3 regions of the Neorhizobium tunisiense genome follow, and region 3 is predicted to be linked to each of the others. Evidence: predicted binding sites of a transcription regulator. Region 3 holds the regulator's gene; each other region holds the start of a gene.
The links. Region 3 encodes PhoB, which activates phosphate uptake and scavenging genes when phosphate is short. Its sites were predicted from a motif close to TGTCATNNANCTGTCAT; they were not measured.
Positions count from the first base shown of each region.

Region 1: ugpB (sn-glycerol-3-phosphate ABC transporter substrate-binding protein UgpB) is a predicted target of PhoB. The motif match lies at 1,700-1,716, and genes of this name have one in related genera.
Region 2: ABCW43_RS23360 (alkaline phosphatase) is a predicted target of PhoB. The motif match lies at 2,893-2,909, and genes of this name have one in related genera.

Region 1 is NZ_JBDIUU010000009.1:283,016-287,385, forward strand. Features, by position in the region: gene dnaN (DNA polymerase III subunit beta) at 1-109, opposite strand, end outside; gene rsmI (16S rRNA (cytidine(1402)-2'-O)-methyltransferase) at 380-1,297, shown strand; gene ABCW43_RS24500 (YraN family protein) at 1,284-1,667, shown strand; gene ugpB (sn-glycerol-3-phosphate ABC transporter substrate-binding protein UgpB) at 1,792-3,114, shown strand; gene ugpA (sn-glycerol-3-phosphate ABC transporter permease UgpA) at 3,192-4,076, shown strand; gene ugpE (sn-glycerol-3-phosphate ABC transporter permease UgpE) at 4,086-4,370, shown strand, end outside.
Region 2 is NZ_JBDIUU010000009.1:72,763-77,132, reverse strand. Features, by position in the region: gene ABCW43_RS23370 (ABC transporter ATP-binding protein) at 1-539, opposite strand, end outside; gene ABCW43_RS23365 (hypothetical protein) at 542-1,006, opposite strand; gene ABCW43_RS23360 (alkaline phosphatase) at 1,087-2,838, opposite strand; gene ABCW43_RS23355 (ribonuclease D) at 3,335-3,958, shown strand; gene ABCW43_RS23350 (DUF817 domain-containing protein) at 3,973-4,370, shown strand, end outside.
Region 3 is NZ_JBDIUU010000001.1:1,667,889-1,672,258, reverse strand. Features, by position in the region: gene pstB (phosphate ABC transporter ATP-binding protein PstB) at 1-809, shown strand, start outside; gene phoU (phosphate signaling complex protein PhoU) at 855-1,568, shown strand; gene phoB (phosphate regulon transcriptional regulator PhoB) at 1,599-2,282, shown strand; gene ABCW43_RS08735 (PACE efflux transporter) at 2,292-2,729, opposite strand; gene ABCW43_RS08730 (GcrA family cell cycle regulator) at 2,921-3,457, opposite strand; gene ABCW43_RS08725 (aspartate aminotransferase family protein) at 3,866-4,370, shown strand, end outside.

The DNA of each region.
Region 1 (4,370 bases), on a different contig from region 3:
CGCGCATCAGCACGTTGGAAAGGATCGGGATCGTGTTCCGACGCTCCACCACGCGATGTACGTGGTTCAGCGACTTCAGAAGGTTGGACCGCTCAAGAGTAATACGCATGGACGCAATCGCTTTCGACCGTGGCGATCCGGCAGGGCCGGACCCCTGATATTCTGCCGGCTTTGGGCGAGCCGGATGATGTGGACCGGCAAAATGGCAGACAACGCGTTCCAAAAGCAAGAGGTGAACAAGGCGTTAGCAAGTCATTTCACATCTGTCTCACGCACTGCACACAGAAAATATGCGTTCTCAACAGCTTGCGCTTTACTTGCCGAAGCCTGCCGGCTTGCCCATAAAGGCTCATGACCATCCTTTTGCGCGTGACACCCCTTGACCGATGACCTGAAGAGCAGCCAGCGCGGCTATCGCGTCGCCAATACTTTCGTGCCCGCGCGGCCGCTGGAGCCGGCGCTTTATCTGGTCGCAACCCCGATCGGCAATCTCGGCGACATCACGCTGCGGGCGCTCGAAACGCTCTCCGGCGCCGATGTGCTGGCCTGCGAGGATACCCGCGTCACCCGCGTGCTGCTGGACCGCTACGGTATCGTCAACCGGCCCTACGCCTATCACGAGCACAATTCGGATGAAGTCGGGCCGAAGCTGATCGCCGCGCTGCAGGAGGGGAAATCGGTGGCGCTGGTCTCCGATGCCGGCACGCCTCTCGTTTCCGATCCCGGCTACCGGCTTGGCCAGATGGCAATCGAAGCCGGCTACAAGGTCGTGCCGATCCCCGGCGCCTCGGCGCCGCTCGCAGCCCTTGTCGGTTCCGGCATGCCGTCCGATGCGTTCCTGTTCGCCGGTTTCCTGCCGGTCAGGGACAAGGGCCGGCGCGACCGGCTGGCCGAGCTTTCAAAGGTGCCGGCGACGTTGATCTTCTTTGAATCGCCGCATCGCATCGGCGCAACGCTTGGCGCCGCCGCCGAAGTGCTGGGGGCGAACCGGCGTGCGACGGTCTGCCGCGAACTGACCAAGACTTTCGAAGAGTTCCGCCGTGGCACGCTGGAAGAACTCGCCGCCTATTATAATGACGACCGCGTCGTGAAGGGCGAGATCGTGCTGCTTCTGGCGCCGCCGGAGGCCGAGGAGCCTCCCGGCGAGATCGAGGTGGACGCGCTGTTGCGCCAGTTGGCGTCTGTCATGCCGGCCGCCAAGGCCGCCGCCGAAGCTGCCCGCGTGACGGGACTTCCGCGCAAGGATCTCTATCAGCGGCTTCTGGACCTGAAAGGCGACGCAGGTGGCGGAGAGTGACCCAAGCCTGAAGCGCCGCAAAGCGGAGCGGCAGAAGGCTCAGCGATGGGGCCATGTCTCGGAATATCTCGCCGCACTTTATCTATTGGCCAAAGGCTACAGGATTTTGGCGATCCGCTACCGCACCAGGCTCGGCGAGATCGATCTCATCGTCCGCAAGGGTGATGTCGTGGCCTTTGTCGAGGTGAAGGCGCGGATCGGCGAACGGGAGGCGATCGATGCCGTCGGTTACACCACCCAGAACCGGATTCGAGCCGCAAGCGATATCTGGCTTTCAAAGCGGAAGGATGCTGCAAGATTGTCCCAGCGTTACGACGTGATCGCGGTGCTTCCTGGCCGCCTGCCGCGGCATTTTGCGAACGCTTTCTGACGATGATGTGAAATTATTGCATAGGTGTGCAATGTAATATTTCTGACATGAAACTGTTAAGGGCCTGTCACAGCGTAGCCCTATTGCGATCCTCACCCCAACAAAGGTGGAGAGGACCTTAAAAATGTTCAAAAAGCTTTCGATGGCCGCGCTCGCGGTCGCACTGTCCGCGACTTCGTCGCTTGCCGCGACCGAGGTCACCTGGTGGCATGCCATGGGCGGCGAGCTCGGCAAGAAGCTCGAAGAGATCGCTCAGAAGTTCAACGAGAGCCAGAGCGACTACAAGGTCGTCCCAGTCTACAAGGGAAGTTATCCGGAAACGTTGACCGCCGCGATCGCCGCGTTCCGTGCCGGCCAGCAGCCGGCCATCGTCCAGGTCTTCGAAGTTGGCACCGGCACGATGATGGCCGCCAAGGGCGCCGTCTATCCGGTCTACAAGCTGATGGCCGATGAAGGCGAGCCCTTCGACACCAAGACATTCCTGTCTCCGGTCACCGGCTATTATTCCGATACGAAGGGCAACATCCTGTCGCTGCCCTTCAATTCCTCCACGCCGATCATGTATTATAACAAGGACGTCTTCAAAAAGGCCGGCCTTGATCCCGAGGTTGCCCCGAAGACCTGGAAGGAAGTCGAGGAATTCTCGAGGAAGATCGTTTCCTCCGGCGCTGCCAAGTGCGGCCTCACCTCGGCCTGGATTACCTGGGTCCAGACCGAAAACCTTTCGGCGCTGCACGACAAGCCTTTCGGCACCCTGCAGAACGGTTTCGGCGGTGTGAAGTCTGAGTTCACCTTCAACGGTCCTCTGCAGGCCAAGCACTGGGCAAACCTGAAGAAGTGGCAGGACGAAGGCCTGTTCAAGTATGGCGGTCCGGTCGGCGGCGACCAGGCGGCGACCATGTTCTATTCCCAGGAATGCGCTATCACGATGAACTCCTCCGCAGGCCGCGCAGGCGTCATCAACAACGCCAAGACCTTCACGCCGGGCTTCGCTCCGCTGCCTTATTATGACGACGAGATCAAGGAGCCGAAGAACTCCATCATCGGCGGCGCCACCCTCTGGGTGCTGAACGGCAAGGAAAAGGCGACCTACAAGGGTGTAGCCAAGTTCTTCAGCTATCTCTCCAAGCCGGAAGTCCAGGCCGATTGGCACCAGTTCACCGGTTACCTGCCGATCACCAATGCCGCGTACGATCTCGGCCAGAAGCAGGGTTATTACGCAAAGAACCCGGGTTCCGACATCGCCATCAAGCAGATCACCCGCGGTACTCCCTCGGAAAATTCGAAGGGCGTGCGGTTCGGCAACTTCACCCAGGTCCGTACCATTGTCGACGAAGAGTTCCAGGCACTCCTCGCCAACAAGAAGGACGCCAAGCAGGCGCTCGACAGCGCGGTGCAGCGCGGCAACGCGCTTCTGCGTGAATTCGAGGCTGCCAACTCGAACTGATTGCTTCGATCGCTCAGGGGAGGACCGGCTGTCGCCGGCCCTCCCTTGCTTGCTTGTTACGTTGTGGTGAGGGACCGGTGGATACCAAAAGAACAACCTTCAACAACCGCCTGCTGCCCTATCTGCTGCTCGCGCCCCAGCTCGCTATCACGCTCGTTTTCTTCATCTGGCCTGCCGCGCAGGCAGTGAAATCCTCCTTCGAGCGGGAAGATCCGTTTGGCTTCTCGACCGTTTTCGTAGGGCTGACCCACTATCGGCAGTTGTTTGCGGACCCGAACTATCTGGATGCGCTCTGGCGCACCGCCGTATTCGCGGTGTCCGTAACCGCCCTTTCGATGGTGCTCGGCCTGGCATTCGCGGCGGCGGTCGACCGCCTGGCACGGTCCGCGAAAATCTATACCACCCTGCTTGTCTGGCCCTATGCCGTCGCACCTGTCGTGGCGGGCGTCCTGTGGTGGTTTCTCTTCAATACATCCACCGGCCTGCTGCCCTTCTTCCTGGAGCGCATAGGAATTCGCTGGGACCATGATCTCAACGGCACGCATGCCATGATCCTGATCATCATCGCGGCAGCCTGGAAGCAGATCTCCTACAACTTCCTTTTCTTCCTGGCCGGGCTGCAATCAGTGCCCCAGTCGCTGATCGAGGCTGCCGCCATTGACGGTTCGGGGCCGGTGAGGCGCTTCTTCACCATCTCTCTGCCGCTTCTGTCGCCGACGACGTTTTTCCTGTTCATCATCAACGTGAACTACACGATGTTCGACACCTTCCCGATCGTCGATGCCACGACGGGCGGCGGGCCTGCCCAGACGACGACCACGCTCGTCTACAAGGTCTATCAGGACGGTTACGTTGGTCTGAACATCGGGTCGTCCTCGGCGCAGTCGGTATTGCTGATGTTGATCGTGATGCTGCTGACCTTCGTTCAGTTCCGCTTCGTCGAACGCCGCGTCCAGTATTGAGGAACGATCATGGTTGAAAATCGCCCCTTCCTCACCTTCGTCACCCACGCTTTCCTGATTCTGGGATTTCTGGTGGTCGCGCTACCGGTCTATGTCGCGATCGTGGCATCGACCCATGACATCTCGACGCTGATGAGCGGGCCTGTTCCGCTTCTGCCGGGCTCGCATCTCATCGAGAACTATTCGACCATTCTGACGAGCGCCTCTGCCGCTCACGGCCTGCCCAACTATTCGCACATGGCGCTGAACTCCCTGATCATGGCGTTGGCGATCACGGTCGGGAAAATCGCGATC
Region 2 (4,370 bases), on a different contig from region 3:
CCAACTGCCTCGCCCGCCTCGACATCGAGGCTGGCTGTCGGCTCGTCGGCGACGATCACGCCTGGCTTTCGCAGGACGGCGCGGGCAATCGCGACGCGCTGCATCTCGCCGCGCGACATGGTCTCGATCTTCTGGTCCGGGCGGGAAAGGCCAACGCCCTTCAGGAGATCATGCGCACGCGCGGTCAGGGCGGCATCGGCGACCCGCGCCAGCCGTGCCGGCAGAAGCACGTTCTCCACCGCCGAAAGGCCGGGAAAAAGATGAAAATCCTGCATGACGAGGCCGACATGTTCTGCCCGCCAGCGGTCACGCGCCGTCTCGGAAAACCGGCTGATATCCTCGCCCCTCCAGACGACATTTCCGGAGGTGGGGCGTTCGAGCCCGGTGATGATGTTGATGAAGGTGCTCTTGCCGGACCCGGAACCGCCGGTGACGGCAACGCGCTCGCCGGCCGCGATCGTCAGGAAATCGACCAGCAGGACGGGGTTATCCAGGCCGGGGAAGAATTTGGCCAGAGTGTCGATACGTAGGGAGAGCATGGTCATGCGGCCTGATATGCCGCGTCTCGGATCCTCAACAGGCTGACAAATCCGGTCTCGGGGTCCTTCCATGAGCCGACCTCGAGGGTGCCGCGCACTTCGATCGTTTCGTTCGCCTGGGTGAATGTCTGCTTGCGGTGGAGATAGACGACGATGATGTTGTCGGGCCAGTCCGCGTCGGAGGAGCAGAAGGGGCAAAGCGCCATCGGGACTTCGGTCAGCACGAAGAAAGCGGCTTCGGCCTTCAGCGGCGGCGCCATGAAACCGCGGATCGCCACCGGCTGGCCCGCCAGCTTCTTCACCTTGTCGGAAAATTCGAGGCCCAGAACGCCATATTTGCCATAGAGTTCGTTGAAACCAAGATCATCGGAAGCGACAGCGGAACGGGCTGCCGCCAACAGCGGAGCGGCGGCAGCCAGGCCGAGCAAGCTGCGCCGGCTGAAACCCCGGGAAAAACGCTTTTCCATGAAACCTCCTGAAACGGTGTTCCCGGCCGAGTCCCGGCCGGGAACATTGTTTTACCACGGGCGCGGCAGGCGGCCAGACCTTAGTTGGTCTGCTTGCTGCCGAGAGCGAAGGTATCGGCGAGCACCTTGTAGATGTCGCTTTGTTCCATGTAACCCTTGAACCCTTCCGAACCGGGGCCGGAGGACTGCAGGACGACGTCGTCGACCGAGTGCACGCCGCTGTCGCCACTTTTCGGAATGTTGCCCTGGACGAAAACTGCGCCGGGGACATTCTTGTACTGTTCGTTGGCGATGTATTCCTTCTTCTCGTTCTGGATGGCCGGAACGAACGGGCCATCCATCTTCGGGCGGAAGGTTTCGTAGTGGTCGGGGCCGTTATTGGCGGCGAGGTACAGGCGGCGCGAGACGTCGATCTTGTCCGGATAGCCGTCGCCGTTTTCGTCCTTGTAGTTCGGGAAGCCGGCTTCCGCATAGATGCCGACCTTTTCGCGCATCTCGGTGCCCGGCTTTTCGTCGTCAACCGTGCCGATGATCGAAACGCCATGGGTGTGGTCGCCGGTGACGACGATCAGCGTGTCCGGATGCGTCTTCTGGAACTCGCGGGCAGCCGCGACCGCCTGGTCGAATTCGATGGTGTCGACGACGGCGCGGTCCCAATCGAGTGGATGGGACATCTTGTCGATAGAGGAAGCTTCGACCATCAGGAAGAAACCGTCCTGATCCCTGGAAAGGCGATCGAGAGCAACCTTGGTCATGGCGACGAGACCCGGCTGGTTCGGATACTTTTCGACGGTGCCCTTCTTCAGGAACTCGCGGTCGAGCGTGACGTCCAGATTGCCGGGATGGAACAGGCCGAGCAGCAGCCCATTGGCATTTGCGCCGGCGGCGAGTTCGTTCTTGTCGGTGGCGAGCGTGTAACCGGCATCCTTGAAGAGCTTGATAAAGTCCTTGTCGTCCTTGCGCTTCGAACCGGCAGTCGCCTGCGGCAGGAAGTAAGCGGAACCGCCGCCGAGCACGACTTCCGGCTTCACGTCGAGAAGCATGCCGACGACATCTGCCTTGTCGTTACGGTTGCGGGTGTGGGCGACGACGGCAGCCGGCGTGGCGTCCTCGATTTCGGACGTGGCGACGATACCGATCGATTTGCCGGTCTGGCGGCGGAGGGCTTCGGCGATCGTTTCGACACGCGGGTCGTCCAACGGGTCCGGGGTACGGTCGGCGTAGACGCCGATCGCGTTCACGGCGGTCTTGTGACCGGTCATATAGGCGGACATCGTGTTGGCCGAGTCGGTGTTGGTCGCGTTGGTGGCCGAGGTTCCGACAAAAGCCATATGATCGAGGTCGTCCATGGCGAGGCGGCCGTTCGCCTTGCCTTCGGTCATGCCCTTGGACATGATGCGGGCAGCGGTGCGGTGTGCGACCGACAGTCCGTCGCCGAGCAGGAAGATGACGTTCCTGGCCTTCGGGGCAGCGCCCGTGCCGTAGACGTTCCAGGTGACGGTCCTGGTCTCGGAGCCGGCCGAGATCTCGACCTTGTAGTCGCCGGCATTGGCGAGCGTCAGGCCGCGCAGAATGACGGCAGAACCGAGGAGCTTGTCCTTGTTCTTTTCTTCCGCGACGAACTGGATTTCCTTGCCGAGAACGGCCTTGTAGTCCTGACCGTTGACGGTGATCTTGACGTCTTGCGGCTTGACGACCGAGTTGAACTCGACCTTGAAGTCGAATGGTGAACCGGCGAGGATCGTGGCACGATCCAGCGGATATACGGTGGCGGCCTGGGCGGCGCCGGCGAGCACGGTCGAAACGACCAGGGCGGCAAAAATCTTGCGCATAGTAACCTCACGAAAAGTTCAAAGGGAAGGCGAGGTTTCGTATATCGGCGCCGCGTGACACACACGTGACGCCAGTCACAGATCGCAACCCGCACGAGCTCGGCTGCCGTGAGGCGAATAACAGTGCTTTATAAGGGGGAACCGTGCTCCAGAAACGGAAAAAGCCTGGCGCGGGAGGAGGGTGCGCCAGGCTTTAAACTTGATCGACAACTGGGAGGAGGAGGATGTTGTCGATCCGTATCGAGCAACACTGGGAGGAGGAGTGCGTCGCTCGATGAATAAATATATAGGCTAATCGTTTAATCACGCCAACCCACCCTGCTGCAATGCAGCAATGCATTGGGCGCAGAGCTGAGCAAATGCCCCCGGGCCTATACGATCGCTCAGCGAGGCTTTGTCGGCACCCCTGCACCGCTCTCTCAAGATCACCATATCGCTCGGGAAAAACGTGGTTTATAGCGATTCCGACAAGACAGACGGACGGACGGAGGCGGACATGGCAGAGATCAGGTATCACGAAGGCGATATTCCGGCAGCGGATGCGGCGCGTTATAGGGGGGCGATTGCCATCGACACGGAAACCCTCGGCCTCGTACCCCGCCGCGATCGGCTTTGCGTCGTGCAGCTTTCGCCGGGCGACGGTTCCGCCGACGTGATCCGCATCGCGGCCGGCCAGAACGAGGCTCCAAACCTCGTCTCCATGCTTGCCGATCCGATGCGCCAGAAGATCTTCCACTACGGCCGCTTCGATATCGCCGTGCTCTTCCATACGTTCGGCGTGACCACGACGCCGGTGTTCTGCACCAAGATCGCCTCGCGGCTGACCCGCACCTACACGGACCGGCACGGACTGAAGGACAATCTGAAGGAAATGCTGGACGTCGATGTTTCCAAGGCGCAGCAGCAATCCGACTGGGCAGCCGAGGTTCTTTCGCCGGCGCAGCTCGAATATGCGGCCTCCGACGTGCTGCACCTGCATGCGCTGCGCGACAAGCTGAGCTACCGCCTGGTGCGCGACAGGCGTGTCGAACTTGCCCAGGCCTGTTTCGAATTCCTGCCGACGCGGGCGAAGCTGGACCTGCTGGGCTGGGAAGAGGCCGATATATTCGCCCATAGCTGACGGACTGATGGCGGATGGATCAAGGCTATCGCGAACGTCCGGCGGCCCACGAGACAGGGCCTTATCTCGAGCCGCTGCGAATTCTTATTCGTAGCGCACTGGCGCCGCTTCCATGGTGGATTTCAGAATTCCTCCTGTTCGGGCTGAAACAGGCCTGGGCTTGCCTGTTTGCAGCGATCATGCTGGCGCTGCTGCTCGTCACCAAAGTCATCTGGCAACCGGGCTGGCCGATCCATCGCTACGATTTCCTATTCCTTGCGGCCCTGACAATCCAGATCTTGTTCCTGCGCTTCAAGATGGAAAGCTGGGACGAAGCCCGGGTCATCCTCGTCTACCACGTCACGGGAACAGTGATGGAGATATTCAAGGTCCATATGGGGTCATGGGCCTATCCTGAACCATCACTTCTTCA
Region 3 (4,370 bases):
TGATGTCAGAATCGGCAGTAGAAAAGGCGCTGGACCAAAAGATGAGCGATGCTCCCCACAAGATGATCGGTAAGGACGTTTCGGTGTATTACGGCGAAAAGCGTGCGCTTTTCGACGTGAACCTCAACGTCCGCGAAAACACTGTGACGGCTCTCATCGGTCCTTCCGGCTGCGGCAAGTCCACCTTCCTGCGCTGCCTCAACCGCATGAACGACACGATCGAGAATTGCCGCGTCACCGGCAAGATCACCCTCGATGCGGACGATATCTACGACCAGAACATCGACGTCGTGGAACTTCGCGCCCGTGTCGGCATGGTTTTCCAGAAACCGAACCCGTTCCCGAAGACCATCTACGAGAACGTCTCCTACGGTCCGCGCATCCACGGCCTGTCCAAGAGCAAGGCCGATATGGACCAGATCGTCGAGGCGAGCCTGCAGCGCGCTGGCCTCTGGGGCGAAGTCAAGGATCGCCTGCACGAATCCGGCACCGGCCTCTCCGGCGGTCAGCAGCAGCGTCTGTGCATCGCCCGTGCGATCGCCGTGTCGCCGGAAGTCATCCTGATGGACGAACCCTGCTCGGCTCTCGACCCGATCGCGACCGCCAAGGTTGAAGAACTCATCCATGAACTGCGTGCCAACTACACGATCGTCATCGTGACGCACTCGATGCAGCAGGCTGCCCGCGTGTCGCAGCGCACCGCCATGTTCCATCTCGGCCAACTCGTCGAGGAGAACGACACCGACAAGATGTTCACCAATCCCGACGATCAGCGCACCCAGGATTACATCATGGGCCGTTTCGGCTGATCCAGCCGATTGTGCCGCCTGAAAATCAATTTTGAGGACTAGAAGATGGCATCGACCCATATCCTGTCGGCATATGACGACGAACTGAAATACCTGAGCCGCCGCATCTCCGAAATGGGTGGCCTCGCCGAGCAGATGTGCTCGGACGCCGTGCGTGCGCTGGTCAATTCCGACGCCGCACTCGCGCAGAAGGTCATCTCCGACGACGTGATCCTCGATCACGCCGAGCGCGAGATCGGCGACAAGGCGATCATCACGATCGCCCGCCGCCAGCCGGTTGCGGCCGACCTTCGCGAGATTGTCGGTTCGTTGCGCATCGCCTCCGATCTGGAGCGCGTCGGCGACCTTGGCAAGAACACCGCCAAGCGCGTTATCGCGGTTCAGGGCACAGGCGTTCCGCGCAAGCTCGCCCGCGGTCTGGAACATCTCTCCGATCTCGCCCTCGTGCAGCTCAAGGACGTCCTCGACGTCTACGCGACACGTTCGGCGGAGAAGGCCGAGGCGATCCGCATCCGCGACGAGGAAATCGACGCGATGTACACCTCGCTGTTCCGCGAACTCCTCACCTACATGATGGAGGATCCGCGCAACATCACCACCTGCACGCACCTGCTGTTCTGCGCCAAGAACATCGAGCGTATCGGCGACCACGCCACCAACATCGCCGAGACCATCTACTACATGACGACCGGCGCCCAGCCGGAGGGCGATCGCCCGAAGGACGACTCGTCGAACACACTCGGCGCGATCACCGAATAAATGATGGAATGCTGACGGAGCAGAGCTGAAATGCTGCCTAAAATCGCTGTGGTGGAGGATGAAGAAGCACTCAGCGTGCTTCTTCGCTACAATCTCGAAGCGGAAGGTTATGAGGTCGAGACGATCCTGCGGGGGGATGAAGCCGAAATCCGGCTTCAGGAGCGTACGCCGGATCTTCTGATACTCGACTGGATGCTACCCGGCGTTTCCGGCATCGAACTCTGCCGCCGTCTGCGCACGCGTTCGGAAACGGAACGCCTGCCGATCATCATGCTGACGGCCCGCGGCGAGGAGAGCGAACGTGTTCGCGGCCTCGCCACCGGCGCTGACGACTATGTGGTAAAACCCTTCTCGACCCCGGAGCTGATGGCCCGCGTCAAGGCGATGCTGCGCCGCGCCCGTCCCGAAGTGCTCTCCAGCGTGCTCCGTTGCGGCGATATCGAACTCGATCGGGAAACCCATCGCGTTCACCGCAAGAGCCGTGAAGTGCGCCTCGGCCCGACCGAATTCCGCCTTCTGGAATTCCTGATGGCCTCGCCCGGCCGTGTGTTCTCACGGTCGCAGCTTCTGGATGGCGTCTGGGGCCACGACATCTATGTCGATGAGCGTACCGTAGACGTGCATGTCGGGCGCCTGAGAAAAGCGCTCAACTTCTCCAACATGCAGGATGTCATCCGCACCGTCCGCGGCGCGGGTTACTCGATGGAATCTTAACGAGCCGACTCAAGCCGCCTCGGTCTGCCGCTGCCATTCCGGCAGCGGAAAGATCCGGTCATAGGCCCAGTTGAAGACGAAGGCATAGACCACGTAGAAGACCGCGAAAGACACATCCATCATCAGAGCATGGAGGATGCTGACGCCGAGATACCAGGCGATCAGCGGCAAAAGCGCGATCAGCAGACCAAGTTCGAACAACACCGCATGCGCCACGCGTATCGCGGTGCTTTTCTGTGTGGTGCCGGTGAAGCGCTGCATCAGATGGTCGAAGCCGAGATTGTAAAGATAGTTCCAGCCGGTGGCGATCGTCGCGCTGCCGATGCCGACCACGCCGATATCGGCAGCCGGCATGCCGAAGGCGATAGCGCCGAGCGGCGTGATGAGAGCGAGCCCGATCAGTTCGAAGCTGATGGCATGGCGGATACGGTCGCGTGTCGAGCGCATGATGACCTCCTGGGTTCTGTTCCGGGTCGTCCCGGAGTTTCTGCCCGAATGGGGGAGGTCGTCCTCGCTGTTTTGGAAATAGGCGCAATGCCGCCCGGCAGCAAGGCTTGGGCCTGGCATATCTGCCATGCAGCAACAAAAAAGCGGACCTCAAGCCCGCTTCCGATCTAGCCCTCGTGTCGCCTTGCCGCTCAGACCCGAGCAGCAACCTTGCGCCGCTCGTTGACCGGCTGGTAGGCGAGCTTTGCGTGATAGCTGCAATAGGGCGAAGCATCCGGGGATTCGCAGCCGCAGAAGTGGAAGTCGTCCTTGAGCGGATCGCCGACCGGCCATTTGCAGGTGCGCTCGGTGAGTTCGGTCAATGCAAGGCGACGGGAGATCGGCACCACCACGTTGGAGGCGGGACGATATTCCATCTCCTGATAGGGCTCGATTTCGACCTCTTCCTTGACCATCGTCGCACCAACGGCGCGGGTAACGGTCCGGGTCGCGACGCGCGATGCATAGTTCGGGGCTCGCGGCGCCGACGTCGTGCGCTTGGCCGCAGATGAACGGCCCGTCGCTACCGTGCCGCCGGCTTTCGCCCGACCCGGCAGGCTCAGACGATGCACCTTGCCGATCACGGCATTTCGGCTTACGCCTCCAAGTTGCGCTGCGATCTGGCTGGCGCTGAGGCCCTCCGACCATAATCTTTTGAGCTTCTCGACACGCTCGTCTGTCCAGTTCATGCCCGTTCTCCGCCTTTGAACGTTGCTGGCATGCAGAATCCTTCCACCTTTGCTGCGAAATTCATTTCGCAGCACCCACTATATCTATGCTTGAGGTGACTAGTTCCGCCGCATGCAGTCTAGTAATTGATCTTTAACCTAGTGTGAGGCTGACTCCGTGGCAAGAGTCGGGAGAATCTGCGGGAATCGATTTCGTGGTTTTCCCCAACTTGCTGTCCGGGAGAGTCATTTTTGTCACATTGGCCGGCGCCTTTCGCCTTCCGGCCCGGATCCGCCCAAAACGCCGAGCTTTGTTGACATTGATGGCCTAAACCCCGATAGTGCCCCCGCCGCCCAGTGGGCGGCATTTTTGGTTTTTTCGGCCCGTTCCATGGGCCTTTTTGGACTGCCTAGAGGAGTGATGTCGCCATGGCTGAAGCCGCGCTTTTCGACACGTTTGCCCGGGCTCCGCTGCGTTTCGAGCGCGGCGAGGGCGTATGGCTTGTGACGGAAAGTGGGGAGCGATATCTCGATTTCGGTTCCGGCGTCGCGGTCAATTCGCTCGGCCACGGACATCCGCATCTCGTTGGTGCGCTGAAGGCGCAGGCCGACAAGGTGTGGCACACGTCCAACCTCTTCGAGCAGCCCGGCCAGGAGAAGCTGGCGCGTCGTCTCGCCGACAACTCTTTCGCGGACAAGGTGTTCTTCACCAATTCCGGCGCCGAGGCCCTGGAATGTGCCATCAAGACGGCGCGCCGCTATCAGTTCGTGAAGGGGCATCCGGAGCGCTTCCATATCATTACCTTCGAAGGTGCCTTCCACGGCCGTACGCTGGCGACCATCGCTGCCGGCGGCCAGGCGAAATATCTCGAAGGCTTCGGCCCGAAGGTCGAAGGCTTCGATCAGGTGCCGTTCGGCGACATCGACGCCCTGA